One region of the Leisingera daeponensis DSM 23529 genome, then DNA from elsewhere that is predicted to be linked to it. Evidence: riboswitches for the same ligand, from Rfam matches in the RefSeq annotation. Region 1 holds a riboswitch; the other holds the start of a gene.
The links. A riboswitch is a leader RNA that binds a small molecule or an ion and turns the genes downstream of it on or off. The one in region 1 is predicted to bind cobalamin.
Positions count from the first base shown of each region.

Region 2: another riboswitch for cobalamin. It lies ahead of DAEP_RS23490 (CbtB domain-containing protein); the one in region 1 lies ahead of DAEP_RS0112010 (aromatic ring-hydroxylating oxygenase subunit alpha).

Region 1 is NZ_KI421500.1:2,367,113-2,374,714, forward strand. Features, by position in the region: gene DAEP_RS0112005 (FAD-binding oxidoreductase) at 1-1,084, opposite strand, end outside; gene DAEP_RS0112010 (aromatic ring-hydroxylating oxygenase subunit alpha) at 1,089-2,324, opposite strand; cobalamin riboswitch at 2,432-2,630, opposite strand; gene DAEP_RS22660 (zinc-binding dehydrogenase) at 2,949-4,199, shown strand; gene DAEP_RS0112020 (DUF1523 family protein) at 4,124-4,768, opposite strand; gene DAEP_RS0112025 (hypothetical protein) at 4,780-5,046, opposite strand; gene DAEP_RS0112030 (DUF6638 family protein) at 5,049-6,410, opposite strand; gene DAEP_RS0112035 (DUF2971 domain-containing protein) at 6,407-7,108, opposite strand; gene DAEP_RS0112040 (AAA family ATPase) at 7,105-7,602, opposite strand, start outside.
Region 2 is NZ_KI421500.1:221,474-229,075, forward strand. Features, by position in the region: gene tmk (dTMP kinase) at 1-167, opposite strand, end outside; gene DAEP_RS0101395 (D-alanyl-D-alanine carboxypeptidase family protein) at 164-1,333, opposite strand; gene DAEP_RS0101400 (SPOR domain-containing protein) at 1,362-2,273, opposite strand; tRNA gene DAEP_RS0101405 (tRNA-Ser) at 2,514-2,603, shown strand; gene cobF (precorrin-6A synthase (deacetylating)) at 2,654-3,406, opposite strand; gene DAEP_RS0101415 (hypothetical protein) at 3,480-3,983, opposite strand; gene DAEP_RS0101420 (CbtA family protein) at 4,050-4,748, opposite strand; gene DAEP_RS23490 (CbtB domain-containing protein) at 4,753-4,923, opposite strand; cobalamin riboswitch at 4,958-5,170, opposite strand; gene DAEP_RS0101430 (DUF1636 family protein) at 5,337-5,672, opposite strand; gene cobA (uroporphyrinogen-III C-methyltransferase) at 5,669-6,403, opposite strand; gene DAEP_RS0101440 (cobyrinic acid a,c-diamide synthase CobB) at 6,400-7,602, opposite strand, start outside.

The DNA.
Region 1 (7,602 bases):
AGATCTCGACCTCGACCCGGCCGATCGGGTTGGAGCAGCAGGCCAGGATATACCCTGCCTCCACATCCTCCTCCGAGATGCCGCCGTTGTGGACCATATGCACGTCGCCCGCGGTTTTCCTGACCTTGCAGGTGCCGCAGATGCCGAAGGTGCAGCCCGACGGGATGTTAAGGCCCGACGCCTTGGCCACCGCCAGCACCGTATCGGTCTCTGTGCAGGTGGCGGTGACGCCCGACGCGGCAAAGGTGATCTCTGCCGCCGCGGTCTCTTCCGGCACCACATCGTCCAGCTCCGGCGCATCGGCTTCGGTCTCCACCGGCGCGCCAAAGCTTTCCTGATTGTAGTTCTCCATGTCGAAGCCCAGGCCATTCAGCATGTCGCGCACCGCCTGCATGAACGGGTCCGGGCCGCAGCAGTAGACCTCGCGCTCCAGGTAGTCGCCGGCAATCAGGCCCAGCATAATCTGGTTCAGCTGCCCGCGGTAGCCGGTCCAGACCTGATAGGGGTCGTCCTCCTCAACCACGAAATGCAGCTTGATCCCCTGCACCCGCGCCGCCATGCCCTCCAGCTGGCGCCGCGCGATGATCTCGCTGGGCCGCTTGGCACAGTTGATGAAACTGACATCGGGCGACTGGCCGCGGTCGAACAGATACTGGGTCATCGACAGGCTGGGCGTGATGCCGGAACCTGCGGAGATAAACAGGAACTTGCCGTTCGGGCGTTTGGGCAGGGTGAACAGGCCCGCCGGGCCGGAGGCCCTCAGGAACATGCCCGGGCGCAGGTTGTCCAGCATCCAGCGGGTGCCGATGCTGTCGGCCTGCGCCTTCACGGTGACAGAGATAGACAAGGGCCGCGAGGGTGAGGAGCTGATGGTGTAAGTGCGCCAGACAGTGCCGCCCGGCACCGGCAGTTCCAGCGTCAGAAACTGGCCCGGCTGGTATTTGAACCACGCGCCGGAAGGCGCGCGGAAGCTGAAGGTGGCGGTGTTCGGCGCCTCGGGCACGACGGTGACGCATTCCAGCATCTCGTCGTCCTTCCACGCCAGCGTCTCATCCAGCGTTTCGAAATTGGCCTGCAGTCCCATGCCGTTACTCCGCCGCGATCAGGTGGCGGCCGGTCAGCGCACGGGTCAGGTGCTCGGCATACCAGTTGGAGAACTGGATAACGCCGCTTTCCTGCACTTCCGAATAGGGGCCGGGCTCATATGCGGGCGAGTTGATTCCGCGCTGGTTGTCCTCCACCACGATGCGGTCCTCGTCGTTGGTGGCAACCCACACTTCGGTCAGCCGCTTCAGGTCGTAATCCTGGCCCTCGACCGCATCCTTGTGCACCAGCCATTTGGTGGTGACTTCGGTCTCCGTCGGGCTGATCGGGGTCACGCGGAACACGATGGAATGATCCGGCAGGAAATGGTTCCAGGTGGTCGGGTAGTGGAACTTCAACAGCGTGCCCGCATCGGCAAACGGCACCCGGCCCAGTTTCTTGGCCACAGCTGCCTTACCGTCCATGGTATAGCTCTCGGCGCCCTCATTCAGCGGCATCCGCGCCACCCGGTACTGGCCGCGCGCGTCGATCTGGAACTGGGCCGGGATACCCGCCGCCTCGATCCGGTCGAAATGCTTTTGCAGGTGCGGCGGGGTCTCGCCGCCCTCAACACCGGTCACCGATGGATCTTCGGGGAAGGTCCGGCACAGCGACGGGTGGTTGCCGCCGCAGTGATAGCATTCGCGGTTGTTCTCCCAGACCAGCTTCCAGTTGCCGTTCTCGATGATCGAGCTTTCATAGGCGACCTTGGCGTTGCCCAGATCATGCGGCTCCAGATAAGGGCGGGCCACAGCGGCGAAGGCATCGAAATCCGGTGCCTCATCGGCCAGGCAGATATAGATCAGTCCCGCCAGATCGCGGCAGTGCACCGGCTTCAGCCCGTGCTTGGAGGCATCAAATTCCGGCCCCATGTCGCGCGCCCACAGCAAGGAGCCGTCCAGCTCATAGGTCCACTGGTGGTAGGGGCAGACCAGCTTGGGCGAATTGCCCTTTTTCGCCTTGCACACGACGGAGCCGCGGTGGCGGCAGGCATTGTGAAAGGCACGCACCTCGCCATCGGTGCCGCGCACGATGATCACGTTGTAGGCGCCAACCTGGTGGGTCACGAAGTTCCCCGCCTTCGGGATCTCGCAGGCGGGAATGGCAAACAGCCACTCGCGGTAGAAGATCTGGCGCATGTCCAGATCCAGCACGCCCGGATCGGTATAGAAGGCCTGCTCCAGGGAATAGTTTTTCTGACGGGCCACCAGTCTGGCCAGAATTTCGCTGTCGTGAAGCATATGCTTCTCTCCTTTGCCGCATCCCCGCGGCAGGTTGGCTTGGCTGCGGGCATGAGGAGAGAGATCACAGGCCAAGCGCCTGCAACCGCCCCGCCGCCGCCCGCGGTTGACGTTTTCGGGGCAAGGCTGGTTTCCGGACTGTCCCGGGGCCATTCGGCGGCGGGGCCTGGCACCTTCCCGAAGCGCCTGCTTCAGTGGTCTTTGCCATGCCTTGCCCGGGGTCACCGTTGCGGGGGCAGTACCGGAATTTCACCAGCTTCCCAATTCTCCGCCCCAGGGGGCGGCACCTTGCTGAGGCGCAAATTGCCCGAAACGCACCCCTTGGGCGGAGACAAATCCGACCCGCCGAAACCGGAAAAAGACATGCATGTTATCCCCGCCTTAGGCCCGTTTCCGGCGCAGAATCTCAAACCGGCACTCGCCGGTCCGTTTGCGGCAAAGTGCTGATCTTCAGGGTATTTTCCTCCGAATCGGCTCGGCTCAGCGATTCGCCAGACTGCGCCCGACGGACAGGCCGCACCGTGTCTTTGGATTCACCTCTTGCCGCCGCCCCTGCCCTGCGGGCAGTATTTGCACTGTATCCCGATATCTTCCGGCACCCCGCGCAAACGAAAGGGGCCGCTTATGAACGAACCAATGACGCGCAGCAGCACGGGCACCATGATGGCCGTCGTGACCACCGGAAACGGCGGCTACGACAAGCTTGAGTACAAACCCGTGCCCATCCCGGACCCCGGCGAGGGAGAGTTGCTGCTGCGGGTTCTGGCAGCCGGGGTGAACAACACCGAAATCAACACCCGGCTCGGATGGTATTCCTCCAGCGTGACGACGGACACCGCCGCGGCCGCAGGCCGCCAGGAAGCCCATGCCGAACAAAAGGCCGACGGCGGCTGGAACAAGGCAACCCCCTTCCCGCTGATCCAGGGCACCGACTGCTGCGGCAGGGTTGTTGCGGCAGGCCCAGGCGCCAGCCAGGCCCTGACCGGCAAGCGGGTTCTGGTGCGCCCCTGCATGCGCCCCAATGGCTACGGCGTTATGGACAACGTCTGGATGGCCTCGGACTTTGACGGCGCCTTTGCCGAATATGTCAAAGTCCCGGCAACTGAGGTGTTCCCGGTCGACTGCGCCTGGTCGGACGAGGAGCTGGCGACAATTCCCTGCGCCTATGGCACATCGGAAAACATGCTGCACCGCGCCAGCGTGCGCGCTGGCGAGCTGGTGCTTGTGACCGGCGCTTCCGGCGGTGTCGGCTCGGCCACAGTGCAGCTGGCCAAACGCCGCGGCGCCCGGGTGGCGGCGGTCACCAGCCGGGGGAAGATGGATCAGCTGCGCGGCCTTGGTGCGGATATCGTTCTGGACCGGGACAGCGGCCTGCTGGCGGAATTGGGCGGGGAAAGCGTTGACGCCGTCGTTGACAATGTGGCGGGGGCTGGCTTCCCGCAAATGCTCAAACTGCTGAAACGCGGCGGCCGCCTGGTGTCCAGCGGCGCCATCGCCGGGCCGGTTGTCGATCTGGACATGCGGGATATGTATTTGAAGGACATCACCCTGATCGGCTGCACCGCCTGGGATGAGCCGGTTTTTCCGAACCTGATTTCCGAACCTGATTTCCTATATCGAGCGCGGCGAAATCCGGCCGCTTGTCGCCAAAGTCTTCCCGCTCAAGGACATCGCCAGGGCCCAGCAGGAATTCCTGAAGAAAACCCATTTCGGCAACTTCGTTCTTGTGCCGCCACAGGCCTGACGAGCCGCAAGACCCTCAAAGCCAATGAAAAGGCCGCCCACGCGGCGGCCCCTCATCACTTCGATTTCCAGCTGTCCAGCCAGCGGCGGAAGCGGCCCTGCCGTTCCGCAATCGCATCCCCCGCGGCATAGAGGCTGTCCTCGGCGCTTTCGATCATCGGCTCGATCCGCGCCCGCCGGAACCGGCGCCAGCGCACATAGATGGCCCACAGGATGGCGGCCAGCAGCACCAGGAAGATGATGCTGAACCAGTTTGTCGGCTTATCCTCCGGCCCGGCCACGGGCTTGATCGACACCGCATTCGGGAAGATCGACAGGAACTCGTTGCGCCAGCCGTAATGCATCACCGCCACCCACTCCGGGTTGGCCCTGGTCGAGATGCTGTCATTGGCATCCGTATAGAGGTTCGCGGTGTCGAACTTGAAATAGGGCGGCCAGTTCCAGCCGGTGTCCTCATTGCGGTAGACCATATTGCGGCCGTTGGCGCGCACTGCCTGGATGAACTGCACATCGCGGTTGATCAGCTGCGCCGACTGGTCGTCGGGCTTGGACCAGAACAGGCGGGTCCAGTCGTTCAGCTCCTGCCGCTCCTCGTAGGTGTTGACGATGCGCGCCACGTCGTACTGCGGCAGCGTGTAATGCAGGAAGGCGCCGAACAGCACCCAGAAGGTGATCAGGATGGCCCATTTGATGAAACGCATCGGGCAGCTCCTCACATGAAGTTAATGACATAGACCAGAAGCGCGATGGCCCCTAGCGGGATGATATAGACCAGGAGGATCAGTTTGCGCCGGAACGAGCGGTCATACTGCCTCAGCCCCCGCTGGATGAAGGCCGCGCGGTCGCCGGTCAACCCCTTGTCTTTCCAGCGCCGTTTCAGCTTCGCCCGCCGCACCTCGCGCGAGTAGAGCGACACCGCGCCATAGGCCACGGTCAGCACCACAAACAGGATCAGGATCAGGCGGATAAAGCCGAACATCTCTAGCGGCCCCTCACCCGGTTCACCGCGCCCCAGGGGCCGACGCGCTCGACCACCCCTTGGCGCTGGCTGCGCGGCAGTTCGGGCACCCGTCCCTCCATATCCGGCTCATGCCCGAACAGCGCCTGCCGCGCGCCGGCCTTGTCCAACGCATACTCCCGCGCCAGGAACTCCGCCGCGTAAGCCTTCTTGGTCTCCGGCCAGCCGCGGTACTGGCGGTAAAACTCCTCCTTGTGGCAGATGAACATCTGCCGGAAATCATGCGGGCACAGCTCCGCCAGCAGCATATTCACCAAGTCGCGGCAGGGCGTGTCCGACGCCCGCAGACTATAGAAATAGGCCGGATGATCCGAGGTGATCCGCGGCCAACTGCCGCCCCCTTCGGCCCAGCGCACCAGCGCCGCCAGCCCGTCAAACTCCGCCGGCAGCTCATCGGCGTGCCGCGCCGCCATCCGCCTGAGGTCCGAGCGTGACAGTCCGGTCAGGTCGCGCCCCTTCTCGGTCAGCACGGACACCGCAAGAAACCCCATCTTCTGCCGCAGGATCGCGGCCCCATCAACGCCGCGCGCCCGGATCACCGGCTCCGCCAGCCGGTTCACCTCCAGGAACCGGGCAATCGCATTGCGCTCGCTTAAGGCGAACACATGCTTCAGCGGCACGCCTTCCGGCTTCTCCCCGCTGGCAATCACCGCCGGATGCCCGACGTCCTGAAACACATAAAGCCCGCCGAAATGCGCGGTCCAGAAGTTGCCCTGCTCAAAAACCTCATGCTCCAGATGCACCGGATTGCGCGTCACATCGCCGGTCTGTTCCGCCGTCTGGATCATCTCCCCGATCAACGCATCATCAAACCAGGCATCCTCACCTGATTTGAACCGCTCCACCAGCTCCGCCAGACGGTCCGCATGGCGCAGCGTGCCGCGGGTGGTGTCCGCCTCGATCCGCACCTGCCGGATGTCGAACAGGCGCGCGGGTGAGGACACCTCAAACACCGAATTCACCAGCTCGCCGGCCACGGCATCGGTCGCGGTCAGCGCAAACAGCTGGCGTTCATTCACCTCGATGAACCGGCGCAGGATGTCCCGGCTGGTGGAGAATTTCACGTGAAGCAGCGGGCAGCGCTTCTGCTCGGTCGACAGCAGAATGAACTGCCGGTTCACGCCCGCATGGTTCAGATAGTGATCATCCCCCAGCTCATCCCCGATCTCCGGCGAAAAACCCGAGATATCGACGTGGAAATCCGTGAGGGCGGTGGTCTTGCCGGTCAGATGCTTCAGCGCGCGATTGTACCGCTCCACCAGCGCGGGCGAGGCCACATGGAAGAGGTTGCCGAACATCAGGCCATGCTGGATGAGGCGTTTCATGGTTGCACCTTTTTCCAGAGCTTCTTGTTTTGCTGCACTACCATCCTAAAGTCCCGGAAAGCAGCTCTGCACTGAAAATGTTCGAGCGATCTGCCATATGCCTTTTGGATCTCCTTAGCAGAAAATTCAGGCTGGGGTCCGTTGATAAAACCTACGAGTTGGACTTCGTCCCCCATTTGCAAGAACCTACCGTCCTTTGTGGAGAAAACTCCCTTAGAGCGAAAATCGACAAAAAGGCGCTCCTCTTTTTCATAGCTCCAGTGATGTGATTTTTGAGAGCAAAACTGCCTAAACGCAGGATCACTAGAACTAGGGAACGGAACGCCATTACTTGTCTTCCTTCTAGGCAAGTATTTGACCCTCTGAAGTTCCTCGACGAGAACATCCACGACAAGGCAAACACCTTTTCCGCTCTTCGAGTAGTGACCCCACATCAGCTGATTGCGCCAATCTTGAGAGAAACAAATCAGCCCCAATTCGCGTGAAAGTTCTTCGGACCAAGCCTGTTGGTCCGCGCGTGTTTGTTTGTCCTTTAGCTCAACTGACGCTAACTCGAAGACATCGTTGCACTTCTTGAACTCGGAAACTTTTATTTTGTTCTCTCTCAAATTCCCCAACAGATGATCTGGTGAGGTAAAATAGAACAGCCGCCGCCGGTCTGTGGCCTCTCTCTGCAACCAGTTTATCTTGACGGTCACCCCTTCCCCTCCAGATACCGCCGCTTGGCCTCTTCCTGCCGCCCGAAATCGCGCACCATGTTTTCAATCGCCACCTCATCCGACTTGTCGGCATAGCGGAATTCGCTGTCGGCGTAGCGGTTGATCTCCTGCACCACCATGTCGACGGTGATCGGCACCCGCAGCTCCGCAATCATCGCGGATTTGGTCTCGTAATCCTTGAACAGGAACAGCTCCGGATTCTCCATCCATTCATCCGGCAGCTCGAAATCCATCGCCCGGACCTTGACCGCATCGGTGATGTTCTTGATGGCGCGACCGGTAAACCGCTCATCCGCCTGCTGAATGGCCTTCAAATAGGTGCCAAGCTTGGCCAGATCATCCAGCTCGCCAATCTGATCCTGCACCCGGCCAAAGACCTCCATCAGCCCCGGTTCCTGCGGGCGGTTGTGCGCCTCGAAAGACCGCGCGACCGCCTTCTTGATCTCCTGCGCGCCATAAAGGTCATGCTCACC
Region 2 (7,602 bases), 2.1 Mb from region 1:
CGGCGGATCTCCTCGGCGCCGGGGGAGCCGCCGGGCTCCCGCGTCAGCACCACATCGCGGCCCGCCGCGCGCAGGGCCTCGGCCAGCAGCCGGCATTGCGTCGATTTTCCGGAGCCGTCGATGCCTTCAAAGGTGATGAACAACCCGCGCGTGCCGCCCGCCGTCACAGCGCCCCCTCGGGACCGGTCAGGAATTGCTTGATCAGCACCTGCGCCGCGGTCTTGACCCGCACCACAAAGCCGCCCGCGGGCACGTCGCTTTCCGCCACCAGCGGCAGCCGCACCTCCGGCAGCTCCTCCGGCTGCAGCACCAGTTCCGCCAGGCGCTGGCCTTTCTTCACCGGCGCCTCGATCGGGCCGTTATAGACAACCTCGCCCTGGATGGTGTTGGCGGACAGCGACGGCAGCAGGATTTCCAGATCCTTGGCCGGCACCAGCCCTACCGATCGCTCGGCCCCCCGCCAAATCTCGGCTTCGGCGATGGCGATACCTTCCTTGGCGACGGTCTTTTTGGTAAATTGGCGAAACGACCAGTTAACAATGGCTTCCGCCTCCTCTGCGCGGCCGCGCTCGGTGTCGAGGCCGGAGACTACGAAGATCACCCGCCGGTCGCCCTGTGTGGCAGAGCCGACCAGGCCATAGCCCGCTTCCTCGGTATGGCCGGTCTTGAGCCCGTCAGCACCGATCCCCAGCCGCAGCAGCGGGTTGCGGTTGCGAATGTTGGAGGGCGCGCGGCCGTCGAATTCAAACGTGGTCTCGGCAAACAGCGGGTAGTATTCCGGGAAGTCCTCGATCAGCCGCTCGGCCAGGACCGCCAGGTCATGCACCGACATCCGGTGCCCGGCGGCGGGCCAGCCGTTGGAATTGGCAAAGGTCGAGGCGGTCATGCCCATGTCCTCGGCCCGCTTGGTCATGTAGCGGGCAAAGCCGGCTTCGGTGCCATCGGGGCTCAGCGCCTCGGCGATCACCACGCAGGCGTCATTGCCCGACAGCACGATGATGCCGCGCAGCAGATCCTCGACCCGGACCCGGTCGGTGGTGTCCAGGAACATTGTCGAGCCGCCATAGCTCATCGCGTGCTCGCTCACCGGCAGCCGTTCGTCCAGCGTCAGCCGCCCGTCGCGCAGGGCTTCAAACGCCACATAGAGCGTCATCAGCTTGGACATGGAGGCCGGCGGCAGCGGCACGTCGGAGTTCTTGGACAACAGCACCGTGTCGGTGCCCGCATCCACCACATAAGCCGCGCGCGCGCTGGTATCAAAGGCCGCGGCCGGCAGCGCCGGCAGGCTGAGCGCAAGGCCCGCCGCCAGCGCCAGCCGCAGCGGCGATTTCAGAGCGTGGCGCAAGAAATTGGTGTTTCGTTCAATTGGTGACAGCATAGGCATCCGCAAATCCGGTTTCCTTCACGCTTTTCAGCAGCTGGCTGCGTTCGGTTTTGTTCTGTGCCGGGCCGACCAGCACGCGCCAGAACGTCTTGCCGCTGGAGGACTGTTCCCGCACCACCGGCACCATGCCCGCGCTGCGCATCACGTTGGCGGTCCGCTCGGCGTTCGCCTCGACACTGAAAATGCCGATTTGGATAAAGGGTTTGTTCAGCGACGATTTCTGCGGCTTGGGGGCAGGGGCCGCAGCAGGCTCCGCCGCGGCAGGCGCGGCCTGCGCCGGAGCGGAGGCGTCAATTGCGGCAGCCGCGCCGGTGATCGGGTCCAGCTGGGTTTCAGTGATCGCGCTGCCCGCCAGCGCGACCTCATTCACATCCGCGGCTTCCGGCAGCGCGGCGCCATCGCCTGCCTGCTCTTCCAGCTGCGGTTCCGGCGTGATTTCCTCGCGCCGCAGGGCCGTCACGTTCAGCTCCACCGGCGCGCCGGCCAGCATCCCCAGGGCCGCCGCGGCATCCGAGGAAACCTGAAGCCGCGGTCCCGGGATTTCCCGCTCGCGGCGGAACAGCGCGCCGATCACGAACTGGCCGTTGGCGTTGTTGCGGATGATCACCCGCTCCGGATCCTGGGTGTCGGGATGCGCCACCCAGACACCGCCGATCGAGGGGCGGCCGTCCCACAGGCCCGCTTCGGTCACCTGAAACACCTCCGGCGCTTCCACGTCGCGCTCCACCAGCTTGGTGCTGCTGGAGGCCTGGACGGCGCCTTCGGCCTTGGATTTGGGTTGCAGAAAGCCCAGTTTCGGCCCGTCCTCGCAGCCTGCCAGCAGCAGCAGGCCCACGGCCGCCGCGGCGGCGCGCGGGGCCGTCATTGCTTTCGACATGGTGTCTTTCATGCTCTCTTCCTTGCCTGTGCCCGCGGCGCTTCTGCGCCCCCGCCGGAATGCCCGGTCTTCTTGGTTTGGCGGCATGATAGCCTGCACATCCGGCCATGAAAACCCTGACAGGCAACGGCACAAGGGAAACCCGCGGGGGCGGCATAAATCCGCGCGGCCGGCGGGGGCTCGCAGTTTTCTCTTGCGGCACGGATTTCCGCTTGCCTCGCCCAGCGTTGCATCCTAAACCGCTGACGGACCGGGGAGGTGGCAGAGTGGTCGAATGCGGCGGTCTTGAAAACCGTTGAACGTGAGAGCGTTCCCAGGGTTCGAATCCCTGTCTCCCCGCCACTCAGCCCGGCAGCCTTGCGCATCAGACGCCAGCAGCGCCGCCGCCGGACTCAGCCCTTGCGCAGCAGGTAGATATCCATGATCCAGCCATGCTCTGCACGCGCCTTGGCGCGGGTTTCGATGATCTTTTCCGCGGTTGCGGCCAGGGGGCCTGCGAGCGAAATCTGGTTCTCCATCCCGGCATAGGCGGTCCAGAAGATCTCTACCCCCTGCGGGTCGATGGCCTGAAAGGAACACTCCCCGTCCAGCATGATCACCAGCGTATCCGCGCTGTCCGGCCAGCCGTTTTCGCGCAGCTGGCGGCCCGTCGTGATGGTGAACGGGGCGCCGATTTCATTGACCGGGATGGCGTGCGCTGCGGTCAGCGCCTGGATCGAGGTGATGCCCGGGATCACCGTCAGCTTGATCTCCGCCAGCTTCTGCAGCCGCTCGGCGATCCGCATGGTGCTGTCGTAAAGCGACGGGTCGCCCCAGACCAGGAACCCGGCCTTGCCGCCTTCGGGCAGGTGCGCAGTGATGGTCTGCCACCAGATTTCCGCGATGGCGTCGTGCCAGTCGTCCACCCGCTTGCGGTAGCTTTTGGTGGCCTCGTCGCGCACTGGCAGGGCAAACTCCACGATCCTGGGGCCATCGCCCTTGATCGCGCGGTTGCAGATCTCGCGCCTGAGCCCTGCCAGGTCGTCCTTGCCCGCGCCCTTGTTGGGGATCAGGATCAGATCCTGCGCGTTCAGCGCCTCAATCGCCTGCAGCGTGATGTGCTGCGGATTGCCGGTGCCGATGCCAATCAGGGTAAGCTCAATCATGACGGGGCCTTTCACGTGAAAACACGGCCCCCTATGGGGCCGCGCTGCTGGTCTTGCAAGCCTGCAGTTGCGCTCAGGAGCCTTCGCCGCCTGCCGGCACGGTAAGCGTGGCTTCCACCGGCTTGCCATCCACCATCAGGTGGCTGTGGCTGTTGGTGTTAAGCGAGACCGTGACTTCGGCTCCGCCGGGCAGGGCAGGGATGTGCATCCAGCCGGCATAAAGGCGGGCGAGTTTCTCGCCGTTCACATAGACATGCGCATGGCCTTCGCCATCGGCGTCCGCGGCGGAGGCATTTTCGGGCGCGAAGCGGAAGTTCTGCGGCACCACTTGCAGGTTCCATCCGGCCATCGGGTCCTTGTGCAGCCGGATGGCAACGCTGGGCGCATCCGGGCCTGCGGGCAGGCTGACGGATCGGGAGTGGTCATGCGCCGCCAGTTCGGTATGGCCGCCGCCGTGGTCCGCCGGGGCGCCGTGGTCGTGGCCGTCAAAGGTCACGCCATTGCCGGCGGCAATCACAAACCCGGCGCCGCCGCCGAACACCAGGCCGATGGCGAAAAGAGCGAGAGAGCGGGACATATCGGTCTCCTCTGGAAAAGAATGTCCCCGCCGGGCGGGGCCGGCGGGGAACTCTGTAAGGCTGGATCAGGCTGCGGCGTGTTCGCGCTTGCCTTCGGCTTGCCAGAAGTAGCCGGTGAAGGCGCCCAGCAGAACCCAGGCGGCCATGCCGACGCCAAAGGCGCGGGCGGCAAACAGCGCGCCGATTTCGGTCGGAACCGGGCCTGAGAAACTCTCTGGCTCAGGCGCGCCGATGATATGCGGGCCCATCAGCAGCAGCGCTGCGACCAGGACACTCACCAGATTGCCGCCAAAGGCGATCAGCCACATGGCAACCCCTGCGGCCGCAACGGTGACCGTCCACCAGATCTGCCGCGCGCCGATGTCAGCGGCAGCGACACCCGGCACTTCCGGCGCCAGCGACAGGCCCGGCGCAAAGTGGAAGGTGATGAAGCCTGCAAGACCCCACAAGAGGCCGCTGCGCGCGTTGACCTCATGCCCCTGGCGTTCGGCCACCGACATCAGTGCCGCCAGCACCAGCGCATAGCCGGTATAGGTCAGCATGGTGAACACGATGCTGAGGCCATCGCGCACAGGCTCGGCGAACAGGCCGGGCAGGTCGGGATGCGCGGTTACGGGGGCAGCGCCGAAATGCACCAGCTCGCCGCCCTCGTAGAGTTCGGCATGGAGCAGCACGGGCTGCACGAAATACAGCTGCAGCAGGGCGGTAATCAGCCCTGCTGCAGCACCAGCGAACAGGCCGCTGGTCAGAATGCGACTGAACATGGCCTTAGTGGCAGGGGAAGCCGGTTGCGTGGCGCACGTCATGCGCGGCGTCGTGCAGGGCGGATGCCTGAACATGGCCGGTCAGCGTGATGATCCCCAGCCCCAGAACCACGGCAAACAGTGCCGGAATTACACTGGAGCCAGCGGCAGAAGCCTTAAGCGTCTTGGTCGTCATTTGTTGTCCTCCTCACCGTCACACCCGACGGTATAAGTTGCGTTCCCATACGGCCGGTCTCCTGACTCGCGGGTCGCTGCTGCCATCCTCCTTCCCGGCCTTTGCCAGTGGATATTGGAAGGCCGCTCGCCGCTCACAGTCGCGGGGGCGGTTGAGGCTTCGGTGCCGCGATTTGGTCCACCGTCCTCATTCCCGTTTCAGTCCCGATGCTTGGGCACCATCAGACACCGTATCCGTTGGTAATGCCCCGCTGGGCTGAGTCTGGTCAAGGAAGAATCCGCCAGGTTTGCGCCCGTCAGCGCCATGGGGTGCAGGAAATGCGGCGCTGCCGGCCGCGGCCAGGGAAGCCGGAAAATTCAGATCTTCCGGCTGAAATTCCGCGCCGGAGATGTGCCCCGTCCGCGGCAGGCGGATCACGCCATCCCGGCCGGGATGCGGGCAATCGCCTTGAAGCGCAGGTTGCCCAGCGGCCGGGCGTCGGCGAAATTGCCGTCGTCGCTGTCTTGATACATCCGCAGGAAGGTCACGATGTCCGGCAGGTCCGCTGCGGTGATCTCTCCGAACAGATAGGCGGTCTTGCCGGCTTGCCGCACCGCCAGCGTCTGCGGCCGCTGGCAGCCGGACATGCAGTCCGCCTGCTGCAGCCGGACCTTCGCCCCGGCAGCCTCCAGCGCCGCCGCGGCCTGCCCGAACAGGGCAGGGTCCGCGCCGCGGCAGGTGCGGCACAGGGTGAGGGTGGGCAGGCTCATGCGCCGGGCAGCTCCTGATCGGCCAGCGGCCCGTAGAGGATGAGCACCGGCGCCTTGGTCTCCATCGCGCGCAGCACCGCGGGCAGTTCGCCCACGGTGTGGCAGGACAGTTTCTGTTCCGGGGTGGAAACGGCCAGCGCGACCAGCGCGTGGGTCTCCGCGGGCAGCCCGGCCTCCATCAGCTTCTCCGCCAGCGCGGCAAAGGTGCTTTTGCCCATGTAGACCACGGTGGTGGCGTGCGGGTCGGCCAGCGCCGCCATGTTGAGGTCCTCCGGCAGCCCGCCGGTCACGTCATGGCCGGTGATGAACTGCAGCCGCCGCGCCGTCAGCCGCCGGGTCAGCGGAATGTTCGCTGCCGCCGCCGCGGCCGAGGCTGCGGTGACGCCGGGCACGATCTCGAACCCGATGCCCGCCTCGCGCAGCGCAGTCATCTCTTCCTCCAGCCGCCCGAAGACACCGGAATCGCCGGATTTCAGCCGCACCACGTTAAGGCCGCTTTGCGCGTAATCGACCAGCAGCTGGCTCACATGGTCCTGCTTGGGGGAGGGCCGTCCGGCGCGTTTGCCCACGCCCACCAGATCGGCATCTGCGCGGGCGTGGCTCAGGATCGGCCCGGAGGACAGGTCATCGAACAGGATCGCATCCGCTGCCTGCAGCCGCTTCACCGCCTTTACGGTCAGGAGTTCCGGGTCGCCGGGACCGGAGGAGACAAAGCTCACAAAACCGCTCATGCGCGCTCTCCCGTGATCAGGTGGAAGAAGGTGCCGGTGACATTGCCCTTGATCGAGCCGGTTTCCGGCACCGGGCCGCCGTCGGCGTCCATGACCTGCGCCAGCGGCGCGTCGGGTTCTTCCAGAATGGTGGAGTAATGGAATTCATGGCCGCGCAGGGCGGTGCCTGCGCCAAAGCCCGGCATCCCAGCCTGCAGAATGGCGCGGCGGTAGCCGAGGTGGAACTTGCGCTTCTCATAGGAGGTCACGAGGCCCAGGAGGCCCAGCATCCGGTGGCGGTTGCCCTCCTTGTCGATCAGCGCCTCGCCCAGGGCCATGTAGCCGCCGCATTCGCCATGCACCGGCTTGGTTTCGGCGTGCTTCCGGACACCGGCGCGGAAGGTCTCCGCTGCCGCCAGCGCCGGCCCGTGCAGTTCCGGATAGCCGCCGGGCAGCCAGACCAGATCGGCATCCGCCGCCGGGGCCTGATCCGCCAGGGGCGAGAACGGCAGGATCTCTGCCCCTGCCGCGCGCCATCCTTCCAGAAGATGCGGGTAGGTGAAAGAAAACGCCGCATCGCGCGCCAGCGCAATCCGCTGGGCGGGCGGTTCCGGCAGGCTGGCCGGCGCGGGCGCTTGACCCGCCAGCGCCGCCGCCTTGATCGCGTCCAGATCCACATGTTCGCGCAGGAAGGCGGCATAACCTGCAATTGCGGCTTCCAGATCGGGATGCTCAACCGCCTGGATCAAGCCCAGGTGGCGTTCCGGCAGGGCCAGATCGCCGCGGCGGGGCAGGGAGCCCAGTACCTTGATGCCGGCCTTCTCCATCCCCAGCCGGGTCAGCCGCTCATGGCGCGGGCTGGCGACGCGGTTCAGGATGACACCGGCAAAGGGCAGTTCGGGATCGTAATTCTTGAACCCCAGCGCGGTTGCCGCGGCCGACTGCGCCTGGCCGCCCACGTCGACCACCAGCACCACCGGCCAGCCCATTCGTTTGGCGGTCTCCGCCGAGGAGCCAAAGCCCGACTGCCCGCGCGTCGCCACGCCGTCATAAAGGCCCATCGAGCCTTCGCCCACGCAGATCTCCGCGCCCGCCGCCTGTGCCGTGACCGCATCCAGCAGCGCGCCGTCCATCGCCCAGGTGTCGAGGTTGAAACTGGGGCGTTTGGCTGCTGCGAGGTGGAAGGCCGGGTCGATATAATCCGGTCCGCTCTTGTAGGG